Regions from separate parts of the Streptomyces incanus genome, predicted to be linked through region 1. Evidence: riboswitches for the same ligand, from Rfam matches in the RefSeq annotation. Region 1 holds a riboswitch; each other region holds the start of a gene.
The links. Region 1 has a riboswitch for cyclic di-AMP ahead of ACFP2V_RS21885 (M23 family metallopeptidase). Riboswitches for the same ligand answer to the same signal wherever they lie in the genome.

Region 1 (7,825 bases):
GGGGCGTCAGGAAATCACGCGGACACCGAGGTGCACACGGAGGCCAGGGGGCACGTGCCCGGTCAGAGGTTCGCGCCGTGCGCGCGGAGGTACGCGACGGGGTCGATGTCGGAGCCGTACTCGGCGGTGGTGCGGACCTCGAAGTGCAGATGCGCGCCGGTGACGTTGCCGGTGGCGCCGGAGACACCGATCTGCTGCCCCGGGGTGACCTGCCGGCCCACCGAGACACCGACGGACGACAGGTGGCCGTACTGGGTGTACGTGCCGTCGTGCATCTTGATCACGACCTGGTTGCCGTAGGCGCCGCCCCAGCCGGCCTCGACGACGGTGCCCATGCCGACCGAGAGCACGGGGGTGCCGCTTGCGGCGTGGAAGTCGACACCGGTGTGGCTGCCAGAGGACCAGACGGCGCCGCCGGACAGGTAACCGGTCGAGACGTAGGAGCCCGCGATCGGGGACACCAAGGTGGTGAGGCGCTTGCGCTCGGCCTCCCGCGCGGCGCGCTCCTCGGCTTCGCGTGCCCTCTCGGCCTCGTCGGCCGCCCTCTCCCGCGCGGCTTCTTCGGCGGCTTCGCGGGCGGCGGCCTGGGCCGCCTCGCGTGCGGCCTCGTGCTGGGCGGCCGCCTGGGCGTCGACCTGGGCGGCGGCCTCGTCGCCCAGGGTGATCACGGGGGTGAGGCCGGTCTGTTCCGCAGCGGATTCGGCGGCGAGCGCCGGAGCCGTGAGGGAGCCGATGACACCGGTGGTGGTGAGGGCCGCGACGCCCGCCGCCCTGGCGGTGCCGCGGTGCACACGGCTGGGACGACGGTGCTTCCCGGGGGCGCGGGTGAACGCCATGTACAGGGTGGTCCTTTCCTTCCCTCTCGCCTACCGGGTTAGCTGACAGGTTCGGAGCAGGAAGGTCTCCTACGGGCCCCCTCGCGGCACGCGCGGGCGTCCGATTCACCTCAGGGACGGTTGGGTCCCCGGCTCCCCTGGCTCGCGCCGTACGGGGACTCGGCGATGACTGTCCGGTGCCGCGGGTGCGGCGCACTGCCCGACGAACAGACCGCATGACGCTAAGCGGGGCGTGTTTCAATTCCCAAACGAATCCCGGCTTTTGTAGCGCATCCCACAGGGCAGACGGGTATCTCCCGTTCCAATTCGGGCATAAGTGGACCCTGGTGACGTTCCCGTCACCAGGGTCACGCGCGTGTGCGCTTCGCCGGGGGACCGCCGACTGCCTCTCAGTGGTTTCCCGGCCTTTGACGGGCCGCCTACTCGGCGGCCACGACGGTGACTTCGCCGATGCCGAGCGCCTCGACGGGCTCCTTGATCTTCGCCGCGTCACCGACCAGGACGGTCACGAGACGGTCCACCGGGAAGGCGTTCACCACCGCCGCGGTCGCCTCCACGGTGCCGGTGGCGGCGAGCCGCCGGTACAGCTCGGCCTGGTAGTCGTCGGGCAGGTGCTGCTCCACCTGGTCGGCCAGGGTGCCGGCGACGGCTGCGGCGGTCTCGTACTTGAGCGGCGCCACACCCACCAGGTTCTGCACGGCGACGTCGCGCTCGGCGTCGGTGAGGCCCTCGGCGGCGAGGGTGCGCAGCACCGTCCACAGGTCCTGCAGGGCGGGGCCGGTGTTCGGGGTGTCGACGGATCCGCTGATGGCGAGCAGCGACGCGCCGGTGCCGTCCGGGGCGGACCTCAGAACCTGGGCGAACGACCGTACGCCGTAGGTGTAGCCCTTCTCCTCGCGCAGGACGCGGTCCAGCCGGGAGGTGAGGGTGCCGCCGAGGCAGTAGGCGCCGAGCACCTGCGCGGCCCACACACGGTCGTGCCGGTCCGCTCCGACACGGCCGATGAGCAGCTGCGTCTGCACGGCGCCGGGGCGGTCCACGATCACGACCCGGCCGGAGTCGTCGGCGACCACCGGCGGAACGGGCCGCGGCTGGGCGGACGATCCGGTCCAGGCACCGAGGGTGTCGCCGAGCAACTCGTCCAGGTCGGTGCCGGTGAGGTCGCCGACGACCACCGCGGTGGCGGTCGCGGGGCGGACGTGCTTCTCGTGGAAGGCGCGTACGGCCGTCGAGTCGATGCCGGCGACGGTCTCCTCGGTGCCCTGGCGCGGGCGGGACATGCGCGACGTCGCCGGGAACAGCTCCTTGGAGAGTTCCTTGGCCGCGCGGCGGGACGGGTTGGCCAGCTCGTGCGGGATCTCGTCGAGGCGGTTGCGGACGAGACGCTCGATCTCGCTGTCGGCGAACGCGGGTGCCCTGAGGGCGTCGGCGAGCAGCCCGAGCCCCTTGGCGAGCCGTGAGGCCGGCACCTCGAGGCTCAGGCGGATGCCGGGGTGGTCCGCGTAGGCGTCCAGGGTGGCGCCGCAGCGCTCCAGTTCGGCGGCGAACTCCTCGGCGGAATGCTTGTCGGTGCCCTCGGAGAATGCCCGCGCGGTGATCGTGGCAACACCGTCGAGCCCGGCCGGCTCGGCCTCCAGGGGCGCGTCGAGCAGCACCTCGACGGCGACGATCTGCTGGCCGGGGCGGTGGCAGCGCAGCACCGTCAGACCGTTGCCGAGGGCGGTGCGCTCGGGGGCCGGGAAGGCCCAGGGCCGGGCCTCGCCCGCCTGCGGCTGGGGGTGGAAGTCCATCGTGGCGAGCTCGGTCACTTCGCCGCCTCCTCGTTCTCGTCGGTGCCGGCGGCCGCGGCTTCTTCGGTGCCGGCGGCTGCGGCTTCTTCGGACTCCCCGGCCCCGGGGGCAACGGGCTCGTAGACGAGCACCGCGCGGTTGTCGGGACGCAGGCGGGCCTTGGCGACCTCCCGGACGTCCTCGGCGGTCACGTCGAGGATGCGCCCGACGGCGGTGAGGGCGAGCTGCGGGTCGCCGAACAGGACGGCGTACCGGCACAGCTCGTCGGCCCGGCCGGCGACGGTGCTGAGCCGGTCCAGCCACTCGCGCTCCAGCTGCGCCTGGGCGCGCTCCATCTCCTCGGCCGTGGGGCCCTCCTCGGCGAACCGGGCGAGCTCCTCGTCGATCGCGGCCTCGATGACGGGTACCTCCACGTCACCGGACGCCTTCACGTCCAGCCAGCCCAGGGAGGGCGCCCCGGTCAGCCGCAGCAGGCCGAATCCGGCTGCCACGGCCGTACGGTCCCGTCGCACCAGCCGGTTGTAGAGCCGCGAGGACTCACCGCCGCCGAGGACGGTGAGCGCCAGGTCCGCCGCGTCGCTCGCGCGCGTGCCGTCCTCGGGCAGCCGGTAGGCGGCCATCAGCGCACGCGCGGGGACCTCCTCCTCGACGAGCTCACGCAACTCCTCACCGATGATCTCGGGCAGCGAGCCGTCGCGGGGCGCGGGCTTGCCGTCGTGGGACGGGATGGAGCCGAAGTACTTCTCGATCCAGGCGAGCGTCTGCTCCGGGTCGATGTCACCGACGACGGAGAGCACGGCGTTGTTCGGCGCGTAGTACGTGCGGAAGAAGGCGCGGGCGTCCTCCAGGGTGGCCGCGTCCAGGTCCGCCATCGAGCCGATGGGCGTGTGGTGGTACGGGTGGCCCGCCGGGTAGGAGAGGGCGGTCAGCTTCTCGAAAGCCGTGCCGTAGGGGACGTTGTCGTAGCGCTGGCGGCGCTCGTTCTTGACGACGTCCCGCTGGTTCTCCATGGACTCCTCGTCCAGGGCGGCCAGCAGGGAGCCCATGCGGTCGGCCTCGAGCCAGAGGGCGAGTTCCAACTGGTGGGTCGGCATGGTCTCGAAGTAGTTGGTCCGCTCGAAGCTGGTGGTGCCGTTGAGCGAGCCTCCGGCGCCCTGGACCAGTTCGAAGTGACCGTTGCCCTTCACCTGCCCGGACCCCTGGAACATGAGGTGCTCGAAAAGGTGAGCCAGGCCGGTGCGGCCCTTGACTTCGTGACGCGAACCGACGTCGTACCAGAGGCACACCGCCGCGACGGGGGTCAGATGGTCCTCGGAGAGCACCACGCGCAGGCCGTTGGACAGCCGGTGCTCGGTCGCTGTCAGGCCGCCGGTGCCTGCCTGGGCGGTGGCCGTGTGACCCATGGGCATGTACGTCCCTTCGATCGCGGAGGCGGTCGTCGCATCCGCCGTTTGTGCCGGTCCTGCCACTGTATGCAAGCGTGCGGAACACTGGCGAAGTTCCCGGACGGGACCGGGTACGCCGAGAGCGAGAACCGCGGGTACGGATGGGACGGCACGGTACGCACGGGGTTCGTGGGGCGTACGGGACCACGGTACGTACGGAATCACGGGGCGTACGGAATCACGGGGCGTACAAGGTGCGCACCCGGTGCCGGCCCGCCCCGCCGGAGACGCTGGCGGGAGGTGCGCGTAGCCTGCCGGCACCCCGCGCCCCGGCCCCCGACGGAGGGCGGCGGCGGGGGTCATGGTCCCGGTTGTCGGTGCGGCGGTCCACAATGGTCCGCGTCAGATCCCGTCCCACGCTTCAGCAAGGAGCCGGCAGCGATGGCCCGCCGCAGCACGAAGACCCCGCCGCCCGACGACTCGTACGAGGAGCGGATCCTCGACATCGACGTCGTCGACGAGATGCAGGGCTCCTTCCTCGAGTACGCGTACTCGGTCATCTACTCCCGCGCCCTGCCGGACGCGCGCGACGGCATGAAGCCGGTGCACCGCCGCATCGTCTACCAGATGAACGAGATGGGCCTGCGCCCCGACCGCGGCTATGTGAAGTGCGCGCGCGTGGTCGGCGAGGTCATGGGCAAGCTGCACCCCCATGGCGACGCGTCGATCTACGACGCCCTGGTGCGCATGGCGCAGCCCTTCTCGATGCGGGTCCCCCTGGTCGACGGCCACGGCAACTTCGGCTCCCTGGGCAACGACGACCCGCCGGCGGCCATGCGGTACACCGAGAGCCGGATGACCGAGGCCACGAGCCTGATGACCGAGTCCATCGACGAGGACACGGTCGACTTCGCGCCCAACTACGACGGCCAGGAGCAGGAGCCGACGACCCTGCCCGCCGCGTTCCCGAACCTCCTGGTGAACGGTGCGTCGGGCATCGCGGTCGGCATGGCCACCAACATGCCGCCGCACAACCTCCGCGAGGTGATCGCGGCCGCCCGCCACCTGATCCGGTATCCGAACGCGGACCTCGACGCCCTGATGCGCCATGTGCCGGGCCCCGACCTGCCCACCGGCGGCAGGATCGTCGGCCTCCCGGGCATCCGGGACGCGTACGAGAAGGGCCGCGGAACCTTCAAGATCCGCGCGACGGTCACCGTGGAGGAGGTGACCGCCCGCCGCAAGGGCCTGGTCATCACCGAGCTGCCGTTCACGGTGGGCCCGGAGAAGGTGATCGCCAAGATCAAGGATCTGGTCGGTTCGAAGAAGCTCCTGGGCATCGCCGACGTCAAGGACCTCACCGACCGCGCCCACGGTCTGCGTCTGGTCGTCGAGATCAAGAACGGCTTCGTGCCGGAGGCGGTCCTGGAGCAGCTCTACAAGCTGACGCCCATGGAGGAGTCCTTCGGCATCAACAACGTGGCCCTGGTGGACGGCCAGCCGCTCACCCTGGGCCTCAAGGAGCTGCTGGAGGTCTATCTCGACCACCGCTTCAACGTGGTCCGCCGCCGCTCGGAGTTCCGCCGCGGCAAGCGGCGCGACCGTCTGCACCTGGTCGAGGGCCTGCTCACGGCGCTGCTGGACATCGACGAGGTCATCCGTCTGATCCGCTCCAGTGACAACTCCGCGCAGGCGAAGCAGCGTCTGATGGAGCAGTTCTCGCTGAGCGAGATCCAGACCCAGTACATCCTGGACACCCCCCTGCGCCGCCTCACCAGGTTCGACCGCATCGAACTGGAGGCGGAGCAGGAGCGGCTGAACACGGAGATCGAGGAGCTGACCCGCATCCTGGAGTCGGACGCGGAGCTGCGCAAGCTGGTCTCGTCCGAACTGGCAGCGGTGGCCAAGAAGTTCGGTAACGACCGCCGTACGGTCCTGCTGGACGCGTCCGCCACCCCGGTCGTCGCCGTGCCGCTTCAGGTAGCGGACGACCCGTGCCGGGTGCTGCTGTCCGACACGGGCCTGCTCGCCCGTACGGCGGACGCGAAGCCGTTCCCCAAGGGCGCGCACGCCAAGCGGGTCAAGCACGACATGATCCTCTCGGCGGTGCCGGCCACCGCCCGGGGCGAGGTGGGCGTGGTCACCTCGACGGGACGTCTGCTGCGGGTGAACGTCGTCGACCTCCCGCAGCTGCCGGAGTCGATGCCGACCCCGAACCTCTCGGGCGGGGCGCCGGTTTCGGAGTTCGTCCCCCTGGAGGAGGGTGAGCGGGTGATCTGCCTGACGACGCTCGACGAGTCGTCGCCGGGCCTCGCTCTCGGCACGGAACAGGGCGTCGTCAAGCGGGTGGTGCCCGACTATCCCTCCAACAAGGAGGAGCTGGAGGTCATCACCCTCAGGGAGGGCGACCGGATCGTCGGTGCCGTCGAGCTGCGCACGGGCGAGGAGGACCTGGTCTTCATCACCGACGACGCGCAACTGCTGCGCTATCAGGCCTCGCAGGTCCGTCCGCAGGGGCGTCCCGCCGGCGGCATGGCGGGCATCAAGCTCACCGAGGGCGCGAAGGTCATCATCTTCACGGCGGTCGATCCGGGGGCGGACGCGGTGGTGTTCACGGTCGCCGGCTCGCGCGGCACGCTGGACGAATCCGTCCAGACGACGGCCAAGCTGACCCCCTTCGACCAGTTCCCGCGCAAGGGCCGGGCCACCGGCGGGGTGCGCTGCCAGCGGTTCCTCAAAGGCGAGGACTGCCTGTCCCTGGCCTGGGCCGGCCCCACCCCGGCCCGCGCCTCCCAGAAGAACGGGACGCCGGTCGACCTGCCGGAACCCGACCCGCGCCGCGACGGCTCGGGAGTGTCCCTGCCGAAGACGGTGGCGGTGGTGGCGGGGCCGATCTAACCCTGCTGGTCCTCCCGGCCCGGCGGATCCTCCCGGCCCGGGTCGTCGGGCTCCTGTACGTACCGCAGCACGCCCCACATGCCCTGCTCGTCGGCGTGTGGGGCGCCGGGGACGCCGTCGGCGCAGGCCCCCTCCAGCTCCTTGCGGAGGGCGGCGGTGTCGATGCCGGTCCCGATGAGCACCAGCTGCGTGAGCCGCTCCGCACCGGCCGGCCAGGGCTCCGGGTAGAACCGCAGGAACCGCCCGACGGCATGCACGGCGTACCGGTTCCCGGTGTCGTAGGGCCCGAAGTCGACGTATCCCTTGATCCGGTAGAGCCCTTCCGGGCGGCTGTCGAGGAACCGGATGAGCCGCCGAGGATCGAGCGGCACGGCGGAGGCGAAGGACAGGCTGTCGTACCGGGCGTGCAGATGCCCGGCGTGCTCGTCCGCGTCGGGGCCGTGCCGGTGCAGGTCGTCGAAGGAGAGCTGCCCGACGCGCTCCTCACCGGGCCTGCGGTCGAAGAGGAACGTCGGATCGACGCGGCCGTGCGTGGCGGGAACGACGGCGGCCCGGTCGACGAGCGACCGCACGACGTCGAGCACACCGTCCTCGTCCGCCACCCGGTCGAGCTTGTTCACGACGACCAGATCGGCGAGGCCGAGGTGCCGGTCGATCCCGGGGTGCCTGGCCCGGATCTCCCCGAACTCGGCGGCGTCCACGACCTCGACGAGCCCGCCGTACACGATCCGGGGATGTTCGCTGGCGAGCACCATCCGCACGAGTTCCTGCGGCTCGGCGAGACCGCTGGCCTCGATGAGGATGACGTCGATCCCGGCGGACGGCCGCGCCAGCCGCTCGAGATACACGTCCAGCTCACTGCCGTCGACGGCACAGCACAGGCACCCGTTGCCGAGCGAGACGGTCGAGTCGCCGA
Region 2 (7,825 bases), on a different contig from region 1:
GCGCGATCGCCGACACCGTCGTGACCGAGCCGGCCAGGCCGACCAGGGTGCGGGCCTCGCGCAGCGGGACCGTCTGCTCGGCCTGGTCGAGGGCGGCCTCGATGTCGGCCCGCATCGCCGCGATCCGTTCCTCGGTCGGCGGGTCCATCACCGCCCCGTCCACCAGCAGGTGACGTTCGGTCATCCGTACGCAGCCCACGTCGACGGACCGGGCGGCGCGTACGTGGTCGTCGCCCACGACGAACTCGGTGGAGCCGCCGCCGATGTCCACGACCAGGAACGGGTGGTGCAGGTCCGTACGGCCCGTCAGTTCCTTGGTGGCGCCGGTGAAGGAGAACTCGGCCTCCTGGTCGCCGGTGACGACCTCGGGCTCCACGCCGAGGATGTCCCGCACCCCGCGCACGAACTCGTCCCGGTTCTCGGCGTCGCGGGAGGCGGAGGTGGCGACGAAGCGGAGGCGCTGCGCGCCGTGCTCCTTGACGACCTCCGCGTACTCGCGGCAGGCCGCGAACGTCCGCTCCAGCGCCTCGGGGGCGAGCCAGCCCGTGCGGTCGACGCCCTGACCGAGCCGCACGATCGTCATGCGCCGGTCCAGGTCGGTCAGTTCACCGGTCGCCGGATCGGCGTCGGCCACCAGGAGCCGGATCGAGTTGGTACCGCAGTCGACGGCGGCGACTCGGGTCATCGGTCGTTCTCCTCGCTCGGCTTGACCGCGAAGTGGCCGCCGCCCGAGCTCTCCACCTGCCGTCCCTCGCCGGCGGGCGGCTCGGCGACCGTCACGCACGGGCCCTTGCGCCACCACTGGGGCAGCATCGCGAGCGCCTCGTCGCCCAGCGGGTTGACCCCGGGGCCGGCCGCCAGCGAGTGGGCGACCAGAACGTGCAGGCACTTCACCCGGTCCGGCATCCCGCCGGCGCTCGGGAAGTTCTTCAGTTCCTCGATCTCGTCGCGGCGCCGGATGTAGTCCTCGTGCGCCGCGCGGTACGCGGCCGCCAGCTCCGGGTCCGTCGCCAGCCGCTCCGTCATCTCCTTCATCACGCCGTTCGCCTCCAGCGTCCCGATCGCCGAGGCGGCCCGGGGGCAGGTGAGGTAGTACAGCGTCGGGAAGGGGGTGCCGTCGGGCAGCTTCGGCGCGGTCTCGACGACGTCCGGCTGCCCGCAGGGGCAGCGGTGCGCGATGGCGCGCAGCCCGCGCGGGGGCCGGCCGAGCTGCTGCTTGAACGCCTCGACGTCCGCGTCGGTCGGTTCGGTGCGCGGGGTCGTGGGCAGATCGAACAGCGCCGGCGCGGAGCGCTGCCCTTGAGGGGTGGTGGCCGGGCGGCGGGCGGGAGTGTCCATACCTGTCTTTCTGCGGTTCTCGGCGGTTCTCTGCGGTTGCCTGCGGTTGCCTGCGGTGTCTGCGCGGCTTCTGCGCGGTTCTCCGTACGGCGGGGCTATCGCCGTCGTACGGGGGCGTGCGGTCGGCCCTGCGGGTTCCGGTGAACCGCAGGACATCAAGGCTACGGCCCCGGGCTCACCGCTCGGCCGCGTCGGACTTGTCGACGCCGTCCCAGACGTTCGCGTACCAGGGGCGGTCGGCCGATCCGCGGTCGGCGCGCGGCTGCTCGGCCGTGCCCGGGTCGATCACGATGTAGCCGGTCTCGCCGGGCATGACGTAGTGCAGCCGCGCGCGGACCTGCTGCTCGGCGTAGGCGTCGTCCTGCCAGCGCGCCTTGGTGTCGCGCAGCTGTTCGACCCGTTGGCGGGCCTCGTCCTTCTCCTGCTGGAGGTCGGCGATGTCGGCACGCTGGGACACGTACTGCCGCATGGGATAGGCGAGGGCCACGATCAGCGAGCAGACCACCAGGGCGAGCAGCGCGGCCCGGCCGGTCAGCCGGGAGCGGCGGGCCTGGCGCTTGGTCTGCGAGCGGTAGACCCGGGCGGCGGTCTGCTCGCCGATCAGCCGGATCCTGGTCGCGGTGGAGAACCGGTCCCGGTCCTTCACGGCCATGCCCCCGCCTCCCGTTCCCCTGTCATACGCGCGTACGTCCCCGGACACGGTACGGGACCGCGTCCGGGGACGTACGGACTACTGGCCGGGACACGAGCCGGGCCGTCACCCTGTATGGGGCAGTGGATCAGCGGGGCAGCGGATCAGCGGATCAGCCCTTGCTGCGCCTACTGGTTCGCAGAGCGCCGTGCCTACTGGTTCGCAGAGCGCTGTGCCTACTGGTTCGCAGAGCGCTGTGCCTACTGGTTCGCAGAGCGAAACCGCGGGAAGGCGCTGCGGCCCGCGTACACCGCGGCGTCGTCGAGGATCTCCTCGATGCGCAGCAGCTGGTTGTACTTGGCGACGCGCTCGGAGCGGGCCGGGGCACCGGTCTTGATCTGGCCGCAGTTGGTGGCGACGGCCAGGTCGGCGATGGTGACGTCCTCGGTCTCACCGGAGCGGTGCGACATCATGCACTTGAAGCCGTTGCGCTGGGCCAGCTCGACGGCGTCCAGGGTCTCGGTCAGCGAACCGATCTGGTTCACCTTGACCAGCAGGGCGTTGGCCGCGCCCTCCTCGATGCCGCGGGCCAGGCGCTCCGGGTTGGTGACGAACAGGTCGTCGCCGACGATCTGGACCTTGTCGCCGAGCTTGTCGGTGAGGATCTTCCAGCCGTCCCAGTCGTCCTCGAACAGCGGGTCCTCGATGGAGACCAGGGGGTACGCCTCGACCAGCTCGGCGTAGTACTCCGTCATCTCGGCGGCGGAGCGCTCCTTGCCCTCGAAGACGTACGTGCCGTCCTTGTAGAACTCGGAGGCGGCGACGTCGAGCGCGAGGGCGATCTGCTCGCCGGGGGTGTAACCGGCTTCCTTGATGGCCTCGAGGATGAGGTCGAGGGCCTCACGGTTGGAGCCGAGGTTCGGGGCGAAGCCGCCCTCGTCGCCGAGACCGGTGGCCAGGCCCTTGCTCTTCAGGACCTTCTTCAGCGTGTGGTAGATCTCGGCGCCCCAGCGCAGGGCCTCGGAGAAGGACTCCGCACCGATCGGGGCGATCATGAACTCCTGGATGTCCACATTGGAGTCCGCGTGCGAACCGCCGTTGAGGATGTTCATCATCGGCACCGGCAGCAGGTGCGCGTTGGGGCCGCCCAGGTAGCGGAAGAGGGGCAGGTCGCTGGCCTCGGAGGCGGCGTGGGCGACGGCCAGGGAGACGCCGAGGATGGCGTTGGCGCCGAGGGAGCCCTTGTTGTCGGTGGCGTCCAGGTCGAACATCGCCTGGTCGATCAGGCGCTGCTCGGTGGCGTCGTAGCCGACGAGCTCCGGGCCGATCTGCTCGATGACAGCCAGGACGGCCTTCTCGACACCCTTGCCCTGGTAGCGGTCGGGGTCGCCGTCACGGAGTTCGATGGCCTCGAAAGCGCCGGTGGAGGCGCCGGACGGGACGGCGGCACGACCCGTGCTGCCGTCGTCGAGGCCGACCTCGACCTCGACCGTGGGGTTACCTCGGGAGTCCAGGATTTCCCGGGCTACGACGACGTCGATGGACGGCACGAGCATCTCCTTCATGGATGTGACGTGGTTCAGCGGGGCCACGGGGCCCTGCGGACCCGAGCCTATCCGGCTCGGGGCGATCGGCCATCCGGCCGGCCGCTTCGCGGACAGAACCGAGAGTAGATTGTTTCCGAACGGAACAAAGGCGATATCGGAAAACCGGGAGACCGGGAGGCCGGGAGACCGGGTCCGGCACCGCGTACGGAACGCATTCGGCACCGAACACGGAAAAGCCCCGCCCCGGCGCGTACGGGGGACACGCGCCGGGGCGGGGCAGGCACCCGTGGGGACGGGGCCAGGACCTGCGACTGCGACCTTATTACTTCAGGTGCAGCTGCTGGCCCGGGTAGATGAGGTCGGCATCCTCGACGATCCCGTCGTTCAGCTTGAACAGCTTGCCCCAGCCGCCCTTGACCTCGTGCTCCGAGGCGATCGAGCTGAGGGTGTCGCCCTTGACGACCTTGTACTCGCCGTCGCCCTTCTTGACCTTCTCGCCGGTCGGGGTCGTGACGGTCCTCTTGGCGGCCGGACGCTCGTCGGAGCGGGAGGCCTTCTGCTCGGCGGAACGCTCGGGAGCGGCCTTGGTGCTCTGCTCCTGGAGCTCCCGCTTCGGGGCCTCCTGCTTCGGAGCCTCCTGCGAGGAGCGGCTGCCCTGGTTGCCGGAACCCTGGTTGCCCGAGCCCTGGTTGCCCGAGCCCTCGGTGGAACCGCCACCGGCGTAGGCGGCGTTGGACAGGCCCCTGCCGCAGACCGGCCAGGCACCCTTGCCCTGGCCCGCGAGGACCTTCTCGGCGATCTCGATCTGCTGGGCCTTGCTGGCCTGGTCGGCGGTGCCGGCGTACGCCGTGCCGCCGTAGCCGGCCCAGGTGGAGGCGGAGAACTGCAGACCGCCGTAGTAGCCGTTGCCGGTGTTGATGGACCAGTTGCCGCCGGACTCGCACTGGGCGACGGCGTCCCACTCGGAGGCGGTGGCGGCGGAGGCGTTGCCGACCGCCATCAGCGGGGCGGCGACAGCGGCACCGGTGACGCCGGCGACGGCGATGACACGGGTGGCCTTGGACGGACGACGGTGCTTGCCCTTACCGGAAAACAGCATGGATGGATCCCCTCACCGACGCCTACGAGGTGAGCTGTCGGGTTCGGGCCGGTTGAGTTGCCCGTCCGCATCCCTCACGGGACGCGGCTTCACCCCAAGCCGCATCCGGCTTTCTCCACCGGATCCGGCGCCTACCTTGGGTCCCCCGCTCCTGCCTACGGCGCATGACGCGACGACTGTTCCCGTGCTGCCACTGGCAGGATTCGGCGTGGCGGCAGCCGGGGCCCGCGATGGCGAGCGGTCCTGACCGTAGCCACGCGTCCGGCGGATTATCAAAGACGATCAGGGCTTCTGAGACCTATCTCTCATCACCTTTAAATCGGACATTCTTCGCGAACTATGACCTCAACTGGCCCCGCCGAAGCGCTTTTTCGCATGCCGGTCCAACTGCCACCCAGTCACCGACCAGCCGGTGCCAAGCCACCGCCCAGCCCTGCCGCCCGGCCGGGAAAGGCCCGCACGCCCAGCTGCCGACCGGATGTCAGCCGTTGTCCGATTCGAACCCGAACGAAAGCGTCTGACCGGGAAGGATGAAGTTCGGGGCGGCCGCGCCCGCGCCCTCGTCCCCCCCGCCGTACTGGGCGAGCCATCCGCCGCCGAGGGCAAGGGAGTCGGAGACGGCCGAGGAACCGCTCCCGGAGCCCGCGCCGGAGTCGCTCGACGGGGACGAACTGTCAAGGCCGCGTGTGAAGCCGAGACCGCCGCGCGAGGCGTGCCGGCCGGAGGATCCGGCGTCACGGTCCTCACGCGCCTCTCCCTCGGCGCTGGCGCCGCGGTGACGGCCGCTGCCGGAGTCCTCGCCGTCGGCCGCTCCCGAAGCGTCGGCCTTCCGCTCGGACTTGTCCGATTCCTCCCCCTTGGCCGAGGCCGAGGCCGAAGGAGAGGGGGAGGCGGAGGAGGACGCACTGGGGCCGGCCGATCCGTCCTTCCCCCCCTCCTTCCCCTTCGCCTTGCCCTTCGCCTTGCCCTCCGTGGTGTCCTCCGTGTCCGCCGAGGAGCCGGAGGACTGCGACGGCGACGGGGTGACGGTGCCTTCGGAACCGGGCTTGGCCGACGAGCCGTCTTCCACACCGGTGTCCACGTCGAGCACGGACGAGTCCTGCTTCAGGCCCCCCAGCAGCCCGCAGGCTCTCCACGCGCCGACACCCTGGTCGGCGAGGATCTTCTCGGCCACCGCCAGCTGCTGGCCCCGGCTGGCCTGGTCGGCGCTGGTCGCGTAGTCGAGGCCGCCGTACTTCTCCCAGTCCTCCTGGGTCAGTTGCAGACCGCCGTAGTAGCCGTTGCCGGAGTTCTGGCTCCAGGAGCCGCCGGACTCGCACTCGGCGACCCGGTCCCAGGTCGAGCCGTCGGCCGCGCTGGCCGCACCGGCCCCGAGGAGGGGAATCGCGATGGCCGAGCTGGTCACTCCGGCCGCGACGAGAAGAGCCGGAGCCTGGCGGGGGCGGCGGTGACGACCATTGCCGGAGAGCATGCGGAGACCTTTCGCAGGACAACAGTTACTCGCACGGCGGTTCGAACTGCGCTGCTGTGAAAGCGAGGTGCCGTGCTTGATGGGTGAACGTATCCGCAGTCGAACGTCTGTCACAAGTTCATGCCGCACAGATCACACCGAGATCACGGAGCTGAGTGGGCGTCACCCTTATCTCGCCCCTACCAAGGCTCGACGGACCGTGTCCGAAGGGGTCCTGACGGTCACCTGCGCGGTGGTCGGCGGGCATTTCGAGGGCTGCCCGGGGGCCGGCTCGAAGACCTTCCGGGGCATTTCGGAGGGCGTCGAGTGCTTCCCCTCATGGGCGAAATCACTTCGGTGGCGGGGTGAATCGCACCGGCAGTGTGCGCAGTCCGCGCATGATGAGGCCGCCGCGCCAGCGCAGTTCGGCCGGGTCCGCCGCGAGTTCGAGGTCCGGCAGACGGGTCAGCAGCGTGGCGAGCGCGGTCTGGCCCTCCAGGCGGGCCAGCGGGGCGCCGAGGCAGTAGTGGATGCCGTGGCCGTATCCCAGATGCTGGTTGTCGCGCCGTGCGAGGTCGAGCGCGTCGGGGTCGGCGAACCGCTCCGGGTCACGGTCCGCGGCGGCCAGGACGACGAGGACCGGGTCACCGGCCGAGACGTGCCGCCCGCCGAGGGTGAGCGCCTCGGTGGCGAACCGCCAGGTGGCCAGCTCCACGGGTCCGTCGTAGCGCAGAAGTTCCTCCACTCCGGTCTCCAGCAGCCCGCGCCCCCCGGCGGCGAGGGACGTCTGCAGGCGCTCGCGCTGCCCCGGGTGGGTGAGGAGGGCGTAGGCGCCGTTGCCGATGAGGTTGACGGTGGTCTCGAAGCCCGCGAACAGCAGGATGAACGCCATGGCGGCGGCCTCGTTCTCGGTGAGGTGCTCACCGTGGTCGGAGGCACGGATCAGACCGGAGATGAGGTCCTCGCCGGGAGCGGGTTCGGCGGGCAGGGCCTCGCGCTTGCGGTGGATCAGATCGGCCAGGTAGCCGCGCATCTTCTTCACCGACCGGGCGACGCCGCCCCTGGGGCCGCCTTGATGACGGATCATCATGCCCGCCCAGTCGCGAAAGTCGTCCTGGTCCTCCCGGGGGACGCCGAGCAGGTCGCAGATGGCGTGGATGGGGAGCGGGAAGGCGAAGTCGTGGATGAGGTCGGCGGAGCCGCTGTCCGCGAACCGGTCGATGAGCCCGTCGGTGAGCTCCTGCACCCGGGGCGCGAACTCGGCGACCCGGCGCGGCGTGAACGCCTTGCTGACCAGCCGGCGCAGCCGGGTGTGGTCCGGCGGATCGATGTTGAGCAGATGCGACATCAGCTCGGCCTTGCGCTCGCCGGGGATACCGGTCCTGCCCTTGGCGTGGGCGGGCTCGTCGTGGTGCGCCGGGTTCTTGGAGAGGCGGGGGTCGGCGAGGGCCAGCTTGGCGTCGGCGTACCGGGTGACCAGCCAGGCCTCCACCCCGCTGGGCAGCCGCGTCCGGTGCACGGGCGCGTGCTCCCTCAGCCAGGCGTACGCGGGGTAGGGGTCACTCGCGAACTCCCAGGTGAAGAGTTCGGGGGCGCCGTTCTCGGGCTGGAGCTGAGGCTGGTGCTGGTCGGTCACCGCTCGACCGTATCCGGCGGCACCCGGGGAGGTACGCCCTGCTCCCCGCGACGGATGCCCGGCCGCACGCGGGCGCGTCTACTCCCCCACGCCCTCCGCGGCCCGGATCGCGTCCCGGTAGGTC
Region 3 (7,825 bases), on a different contig from region 1:
GGTCCGTCGGTCCTGGGTGCCGGGGGAACGCGTGGTGCCACGGCCGCCGGGCACGTGGGACCGGTTCCGTGCTCCGCGCGGCTCGCCGCCGCGCGCGGCAGGCGGCCGCCCGTTGTCGGTACCGGCGCGCGGGCCTGCCGACGGCCCGCCCGGGGCAGCCGCGGCTGCCTGCGACCCGCTGGTCACGCCCGGCACACCGGTCACGCCCGAGGCGCCGGCCGGGCCCGAGCGGCGGGGTGTGTCGCCCCGTCCTCTCCCTCGTCCGCCTTCTGCCTGCACGTACCGGTCCCCGCTCCCTGATCCGATCTGATGGGCGCGACCCCGTGGCGCGGTGCGCCGAGCGACGGGTGTCGTCGTGGTGTCGCCGTACCGGTCGGGGGCGCCTCGGAAGGCCGAGGGCGTCGGCCATGCGTCGCCCGACCGACACTCACCGTAGTCACCACCGCATCACGTGCGGTGGTCAGTTGACAAACTCACCCGGACAGCGTCCCGCTCTGGTATGAGGCTTCGTACGACAGACCGATAAAACCGTCTCCCTTTCCTCAAAGGTCAGTCACCACTCGATCCGACCTGGTCAGAGACGGTCACCGGAAAACATTGAGGGCCGGGGAGCCCAAAGCTCCCCGGCCCTCGTTCTTCCGCTCGGCCGCCCTACCGAAGGGCCCCTCGGAAGCCCTCCACGCCCTGCGCACCCCTCGCGAAAATATCACTCACCGTAGCGATCAAGGCCAAGGCTCATTCCTCCCCCACCAGGTTCAGGCCTTCGCGGGAGGAGCCCGTGACGGGGTCGGGCAGGGGCCACTTGTGGCTCGGGACGTGTCCCACGCCCCGCCACCACGGTTCGGCCGGCAGTTCCCCGGCGGGCTCGAACGGCAGGCCCGGAACGGGGAAGGCGGCGGGCTGCCCGACCGCGTCGGCCGCGGCCATCGTCCACTCGCCGGGCTCCGCCCACGGGTGCGGTGCCAGGTTGAAGGTGCCCCAGTGGATCGGCAGGAAGACCCCGCCCGGCCGGCCCTGCTGGAGGTCGAGATGGGCCTGGAGACCCTCTGCGGGGTTCATGTGGATCTCCGGCCAGGAGCCGGGTCCCGGAATCGGGTCCGACTGCCCTTCGGGCCAGAAGTCCGAGTACGCGCCGATCTGGATCATCGTCGCGTCGAAGGGGCCGTGGGTGGCGCCGATGTCCTTGAAACCGTCGAAGTAGCCGGTGTCACCGCTGTGGTAGACGCGGTGCTCCTCGCCCGCGACGGCCCAGGAGGCCCACAGGGTGTGCTGGGTGTTGCGCAGGCCCCGGCCGCAGAAGTGGCGGGCCGGGGTGGCGGTGAGGGTGAGTCCGCCGACCCCGGTCGCCTCGTGCCAGTCCAGTTCGCGCAGCCGGCCGGCGGACACGCCCCAGTGCTCGAGATGGGCGCCCACGCCGAGCGGCACGGCGAACAGCGTGTCCGTGCCGGCGAGCGCCTTGATGGTGGGCAGGTCCAGGTGGTCGTAGTGGTCGTGCGAGATCACGACGACGTCGACCGGGCCGAGCGCGGCCAGCGGCAGGGGTACCGGGTGCAGCCGCTTCGGACCGGCGAAGGGGAACGGGGAGCAGCGCTCGCCCCACACGGGGTCGAACAGCACCCGCCGCCCGTCGATCTCCACGAGCACACTGGAATGGCCCATCCAGGTCAGGCGCAGTCCGGAGGCAGGCGGGCGGGCCAGGTCGGCGAGGGTGGTGGCGTGCACCGGCAGGGTGCCGTACGGGGCACGGCGGGACCGGGTGTCCTTGTCGAAGTAGGTCTTCGCCAGGTCCCGGGAGGAGCCCGGGGGCCGGAGCCGGGTGGGGCCTTTGGGGTTCTGGAACACGCCGTCCCGGTAGTGCGGGGACCTGCGGATGCGCGCCATGCGCTCACCGGTGGGGTCCGCGCCGAAGGCCGCGGGCCGTAGCGCACGGAGCCCGGAGCTCTGGGAACGGGTACCGGCCACATTGCCTCCAAGTGGAGTCGGTCAGACATTCCATTATGTGGGGCCGGTCCGGCCCCGGGACGTCTCACCGGCCGGAAAGCGCCCCCGGGACGCGCACGTCGTCCACCGCCCCGGCACCTGACTGGCGTGACAGCGTGACAGCGTGACCAGGACGCGGTTGAGCGGGGCGGCGCGGCGGTAGGGATCTCCGACGTGGCGGCGGCGCTCGGGGTGAGCACCACACGCGTGCTCCATCACTTCTCGACGAAGGAAAAGCTGGTGGCGCCGCCTTCGCCCACGCGGCCGCGGCCGCGGCCGATCCGGCACGGCCGCGCAAGCTGCCCGGCCGCCCGCAGCCGGCGCTGCGCCGGCTGCGGATCGGGGACCGTGCGGCGGCGCTGCGCGACCCGGTACCACGGGAAATCGCCCGGCACCTCGACCGGTGGTGGAAGGCGGTGCTCACCGAGGCCGGCACGGAGGACGTGGCCGCAGGCGAGTTCCGGTGTCCGGATCCCACCGGTACGGTCCTGCGTGCGCGCGCCCTGTTCGAGGAGCCCTCGGTGCAGTTGACGTCCTCCGCAGGCGCCGTACCGCGGGCGCGCGCCTGGGTCAACGAGGCGCCGGCCCGGGAGTTGGGGCAGGAGGAGCCGGCCGGGCGGGCCCGCTGAACCGTGAACGCCCCGGGCGCGGGCCGTGCCCGCACCCGCTCCCTCCCCTCCCGCCTTCGTGCCCTCGCGCCCCCGCGCCCCGCGTCATGCGACCGAGGCGATGCGCTCCTTGATGTCGTCCGGGGACAGCGTGCCCTTCGCCGTCACGTGGTCCCCCGACGACTCCCCGCGCAGCCTGCGCCCTATCCACGGCACCAGGTACTCGCGTGCCCAGTGGACATTGTCCCGCCGGACGTCGAGGCTGCCGCGCGGCGGCAGTGGGGGCCAGGCCTGTTCCGGGTCGGCGGGGATGTCCAGGCCGAGGGCCTGTCCCGCGCGGAGCGCCACGCGGGTGTGCCCCTCGGGTGACAGGTGCAGCCGGTCGGTGTCCCAGGCCCTGCGGTCCTGGATGCTCCTGAGGGACCAGAGGTCGAGCACCGGACAGCCGTACCGGTCGGCGACGGCCCGCACATGCCCGTTGTAGGTGGCGATCTTGCCGCGCAGATGCCTGAGCAGGGGCACACCACGGGTGTCGAACCCGGTCGTCACCAGAACTGTGCCGGAGACCGCCGCGAGCGCGGCGATCGCCCGCTCGAAACGCTCGGCCACCTCGTCCGGGTCGCTGCCGGGGCGCAGGATGTCGTTGCCGCCCGCACAGAACGAAACCAGTGCGGGGGCCAGTTCGACGGCCTGCGGAAGCTGGTCGGCCATGATCTGGTCGAGCAGTTTTCCGCGCACCGCGAGATTTGTGTACCGGAAGTCGCCTTCGGGACGCCGGTCGGCGAGTAGTACCGCGAATCGGTCGGCCCAGCCGACGAACGCCCCGTCGGGGCCGGGGTCGCCGACGCCCTCGGTGAAGCTGTCCCCCACCGCCACGTACGACCCGATCACTGCCTTGCCGTCATTCTTCGAATCGTCTGCCACAACCGGACATGATTCACCTTCGAATGTGACCTACGCGACCGTAGGAAGGCATTGACGGGCGGTGAGATAAGCCACTCGCGAAGCATTGGCCCATCCGGAATAGCCCTCCGGGCGGGGGCGTTGACCGCGAGCGACGTGACGCACGGAACACTCCCGGCGCTCCCGGCACTCCCTCGCTCGAACACACCGCACGTACCGCACGCACCGAAGGCCGGACCCGGGGATCGGGGTCCGGCCTTCGGTGGCGCGTCAGGCAGGTTGCCTCGGGGGTCAGCCGATGGAGACGCCCTTGCCGCGGAGGTAGGAGACCGGGTCCACGTCCGAGCCGTAGCCCGGCGCGGTGCGGATCTCGAAGTGCAGGTGCGGGCCGGTCGAGTTGCCGGTGGAGCCCGAGAGGCCGACCTGCTGGCCGCCGCTCACGGTCTGGCCGGCGGAGACGGACAGCGAGGACAGGTGGGCGTACTGGGCGTAGTGGCCGTCGTTCAGCTTGATGACGACCTGGTTGCCGTACGAGCCGGCCCAGCCGGCGGAGACGACGGTGCCCGCGCCCACGGCCTTCAGGGAGGTGCCGGTCGGAACGGCGAAGTCGACACCGGTGTGGTAGCCGCTGGACCACATGCTGCCGGCCACCTTGTAGGCGGTGCCGAAGCTGCCGCCGGGCACCGGCGAGCTGTAACCGGAGGTGGTCGCGGCCTGGTTCGCGGTGGTCGAGCCGGAGGAGGACTTCGGTGCGGACCGCTCGGAGGCCTCCCCGGCCGTCGACGGCTTCGCCACGGAGGACGGAGCAGATGAAGGGGAGGAAGAGGGCTTCTCGGAAGAAGAGGACTTCTTCGGCGTGCCGGTCGCGGCGGCCTTGCCGTCGATCGAGAGCTTCAGACCGGGGTGGATGAGCGACGGGTCGCCGCCCACGGCCTCGCGGTTGTCGGAGTAGAGCTGCTTCCAGCCGCCGTCGACGTTCTCGGACTCGGCGATCTTCGCCAGGTAGTCGCCGCCCTTCACGATGTACGTGCGGGCGTCGCCGTTCTTGTTGCCGTCGGCCTTCACGCCGCCAGACGCCTTACCGGCGACGGAATACGACTGGACGGCCTTTTCCGGGGCGGTCTGCGAAGTGGCGGCGTTCGCTCCGGTGGCGCCGAGAAGCGGCAGGGCGAGTACGGCGCCACCGGTTCCGGCGACGGCGATGGAACGGGTCAAACGAAAAGCGCTGGGACGGCGGTGCTTACCCTTTGCGGACATGACGAATTCCTCTCCGGCGCCTACGAGGTGAGCTGTCGGGTGCGGACTGGAGATGCCCGGCCGCGCCGAAAGCGCGACTTAACCCCAAGCCGTTCCGGAGACCGGAACAGGCAGTCGTACCTGTGGGTCCCCCGCTCCTGCCATACGCGGGTCAGAGTGTGGAGGCTCCGGACAGCGGCAGGATTAGGCGTCCGTCCGGATCGATGGCGAACGTAGGCGATAGAGAAGCAAAGGGACAAGCGCGATCTTCCGAGCGAAGGCGCTTTTTCGTGATCCATTGACCTGAAAGCCGTCACCCAGAGTCGCCCCGGTATTTCGGCATCCCCCGAATCCCCTCGCGAAATACCGGAATTACGTGGACATGGCGACAGCACATCGTCACCTCTATGACGATGCTCACCATCCCATTCCCATCCCCCTTTCTATCGGGGCATGTTATGGCGAAGCTCCCCAAAGGGGCAGAATGCGCGAATAGGGAAATAGTGGACGATTCGGATGGATCGGGCCGGGGTCCGGCACGGGTCCGTCCGCGCCGGCGGCTCCACACCGGCAGCTCCACCGGGACAGCCCCGTCCCCGCTCCGACGGCCCCACCGCCAACTCATCGCCCCTGCCGGGCATGTCGTATCGTCGGGTGACACCCGCCGACGCCGACGCGCCGGCGGCGCAGAGTGGGAGAGGGGCCCCCGTGACGCAGCAGATCCCGTCGACCGAACCCGAGCTCACCGGTGTGCGCAATTTCCGTGATGTGGGCGGCCTGCCGACCGTCGACGGCCGCCGGGTGCGGCACGGGGTGCTGTTCCGCAGCGGCCACCTCGCGCACGCCACCGAGAAGGACGCCGCCTTCCTGTCCTCCCTGGGACTGCACACCGTCTTCGACTTCCGCAACGCGGCCGACCACAAGCTGGACGGGCGGGACATCGAACTGCCCGGCGTGCGCAATGTGAATCTGCCGCTGAGCGACCCGGCCGACGGCGCCGAGTTCTGGAGGATGGTCCGCGACGGGGACCTGGACCAGCTCCGCTCGATCCTCGCCGGCGACAAGGGGGCGGAGCGGATGATCGCCTCGTACCGCATGACGGTGAGGCAACGCACCGCCGAGCACTCCCGGGTGCTGATCTCGCTCGCCGCGGAGTGTGTGCCCGCGCTGATGCACTGCGCGGCGGGCAAGGACCGCGCGGGCCTGTCGGTGGCGGTGACGCTGCTCGCGCTGGGCGTGGAACGGGACGCGATCTTCGACGACTATCTGAAGTCCGGCGCCGCGCACCGCCGCTACAAAGTGCGCCGCAGCGGCACCTCCACCTCGGCCTACTCCCCCGAGGTCATGGAACTGCTCGACCCTCTGTTCGACGCCCGCGCCGAGTATCTGTCGGCCGCGCTGGAGACGATCGAGGAGACCTGGGGCGGCGTGGACCCCTACCTCGAGCAGGCGCTCGGGCTCACCCCCGAGGACCGGGAGCGGCTGCGCGAACGCATGCTGGACTGAGTGATCCCCCGGTCGAGCAGGTGCTCGACCGGGGGATCACGGGATCGCTCGGCTCCTGCCGTGTCCGTCCGGGGACTACTGCTTCGCGCCCAGCTCGAACAGCAGATAGATGAAGCCCGCGAAGAGGTGCCCCACCACCACGTAGACGAACAGCCTCACCCACAGGGCTCGGGGAAACTTCTCCTCCAGGTCTTTCATGACGCATCTCCTCGGGTGGGGCCCAGGCACAGGGCGGCCGTGGGACTCTGCAGCAGGGTGTGGACGAACAGCAGCTCGACCCCGTCGGGGTCCTCGGCGGCGATACGGTGCGGGGTCAGCGAGTCGAAGTGCGCGCTGTCGCCCGGGGCGAGGCGGTGCAGGGCGTCCCCGAGGCGCAGCCGCAGCCGCCCCTTGAGGACGTACAGCCACTCCTCGCCCGGGTGGACCCGCACGATGTCGCCCTGGGCCCCGTACGGGACCTGGACCCGCAGGGCCTGCATCCCGCGCCCCGGGGAACCGGCCTGCCAGTACGTCCAGCCGCCCGCGGAGGTCGGCTCCATGTCGCCGGCGCACGTCACCGCCTCGCGGGCGGCGGTCGTCTCACCGAGCAGTTCGGAAACCGTCGTACCGTAGATGCGGGCGAGGGAGAGCAGCATCGGCAGCGAGGGCTGGCGCTGTCCGGTCTCCAGCCGGGAGAGATGGGCGGGCGACAGTCCCGCGTCGCGGGCGGCGACCTCCAGTGTCAGGGAGGCCCGGCGCCGGAGGGCGCGCAGCTGCGGGGCGACCGCGGGGAGCGCGGCGGCCGGTTCGACCGACGGCTCGGCCTCGGGGGAGCTCATGACTCCATTCATCCGCTTTCTTGCCTGTGAGGCAAATTCTTTGCCTCACAGGCAAAACCCGGGAACCGGGTGCGGGCGTCGCCGTCTCACCGGTCGGCGACCGCCTGTTTCACCAGTGTCCTGCCGAACTCCCACACCAGACCGCCGTCATGGGCATCGTCCATGACCGCGGTGAAGGCGTCCACGAACCGGTCCACCTCCCGCTCGCCGATGATCAACGGCGGGATCAGCTTGATCACCTCCAGGTGGTCGCCGGAGACCTGGGTGAGGATCCTGTGCTTCCGCAGCAGCGGGACGACCACCATCTGCGCGAAGAGTCCCTTCCGCGCGGCCTGCAGCATGGCCCAGCGGCCGCGCAGCTTCAGCGACCGCGGCCGTCCGAACTCGATGCCGATCATCAGGCCCCGCCCACGGACCTCGGCGAGCAGCTCGTACGTGTCGACGAGGGCCGCGAGCCGGGACCTCAGCAGTTCCCCGGTGGCCCGGACGTTCGCGACGATCTGCTCGTTCTCCATCACCGCCAGCACCGCGAGGCCGGCGGCCATGGCCTGGGCGTTTCCCCCGAAGCTGGCCGAGTGGACCAGCACCCGGTCCATGGACGAGTAGACCTTGCGGAAGATCCAGTCCTTGCCGAGCGTGGCCCCCACCGGCACATAGCCGCCGGAGAGCGCCTTGGCCACGCATACCAGGTCCGGTTCGACCCCTTCCTCGTACTGGTAGGCGTAGAAGTCGCCGGTCCGTCCGAGTCCGGTCTGCACCTCGTCGGCGATCAGC

Region 2: another riboswitch for cyclic di-AMP. It lies ahead of ACFP2V_RS30395 (transglycosylase family protein); the one in region 1 lies ahead of ACFP2V_RS21885 (M23 family metallopeptidase).
Region 3: another riboswitch for cyclic di-AMP. It lies ahead of ACFP2V_RS28490 (M23 family metallopeptidase); the one in region 1 lies ahead of ACFP2V_RS21885 (M23 family metallopeptidase).

The regions. Positions count from the first base shown of each region.
Region 1 covers NZ_JBHSPC010000070.1:8,832-16,656, forward strand. The annotation lists gene ACFP2V_RS21885 (M23 family metallopeptidase) at 63-836, opposite strand; cyclic di-AMP (ydaO/yuaA leader) riboswitch at 849-1,011, opposite strand; gene ACFP2V_RS21890 (M16 family metallopeptidase) at 1,256-2,644, opposite strand; gene ACFP2V_RS21895 (M16 family metallopeptidase) at 2,641-4,035, opposite strand; gene ACFP2V_RS21900 (DNA gyrase/topoisomerase IV subunit A) at 4,453-6,909, shown strand; gene ACFP2V_RS21905 (CobW family GTP-binding protein) at 6,906-7,825, opposite strand, start outside.
Region 2 covers NZ_JBHSPC010000104.1:12,882-20,706, forward strand. The annotation lists gene ACFP2V_RS30375 (Ppx/GppA phosphatase family protein) at 1-685, opposite strand, end outside; gene ACFP2V_RS30380 (DUF501 domain-containing protein) at 682-1,338, opposite strand; gene ACFP2V_RS30385 (FtsB family cell division protein) at 1,514-1,990, opposite strand; gene eno (phosphopyruvate hydratase) at 2,230-3,519, opposite strand; gene ACFP2V_RS30395 (transglycosylase family protein) at 3,839-4,615, opposite strand; cyclic di-AMP (ydaO/yuaA leader) riboswitch at 4,620-4,788, opposite strand; gene ACFP2V_RS30400 (transglycosylase family protein) at 5,097-6,086, opposite strand; gene ACFP2V_RS30405 (cytochrome P450 family protein) at 6,415-7,701, opposite strand; gene ACFP2V_RS30410 (nucleoside triphosphate pyrophosphohydrolase) at 7,780-7,825, opposite strand, start outside.
Region 3 covers NZ_JBHSPC010000097.1:2,774-10,598, reverse strand. The annotation lists gene ACFP2V_RS28505 (MBL fold metallo-hydrolase) at 736-1,962, opposite strand; partial or broken gene ACFP2V_RS28500 (TetR family transcriptional regulator) at 2,125-2,609, shown strand; gene ACFP2V_RS28495 (SGNH/GDSL hydrolase family protein) at 2,694-3,479, opposite strand; gene ACFP2V_RS28490 (M23 family metallopeptidase) at 3,783-4,748, opposite strand; cyclic di-AMP (ydaO/yuaA leader) riboswitch at 4,751-4,915, opposite strand; gene ACFP2V_RS28485 (tyrosine-protein phosphatase) at 5,436-6,233, shown strand; gene ACFP2V_RS28480 (DUF6126 family protein) at 6,309-6,431, opposite strand; gene ACFP2V_RS28475 (helix-turn-helix domain-containing protein) at 6,428-7,051, opposite strand; gene ACFP2V_RS28470 (aspartate aminotransferase family protein) at 7,138-7,825, opposite strand, start outside.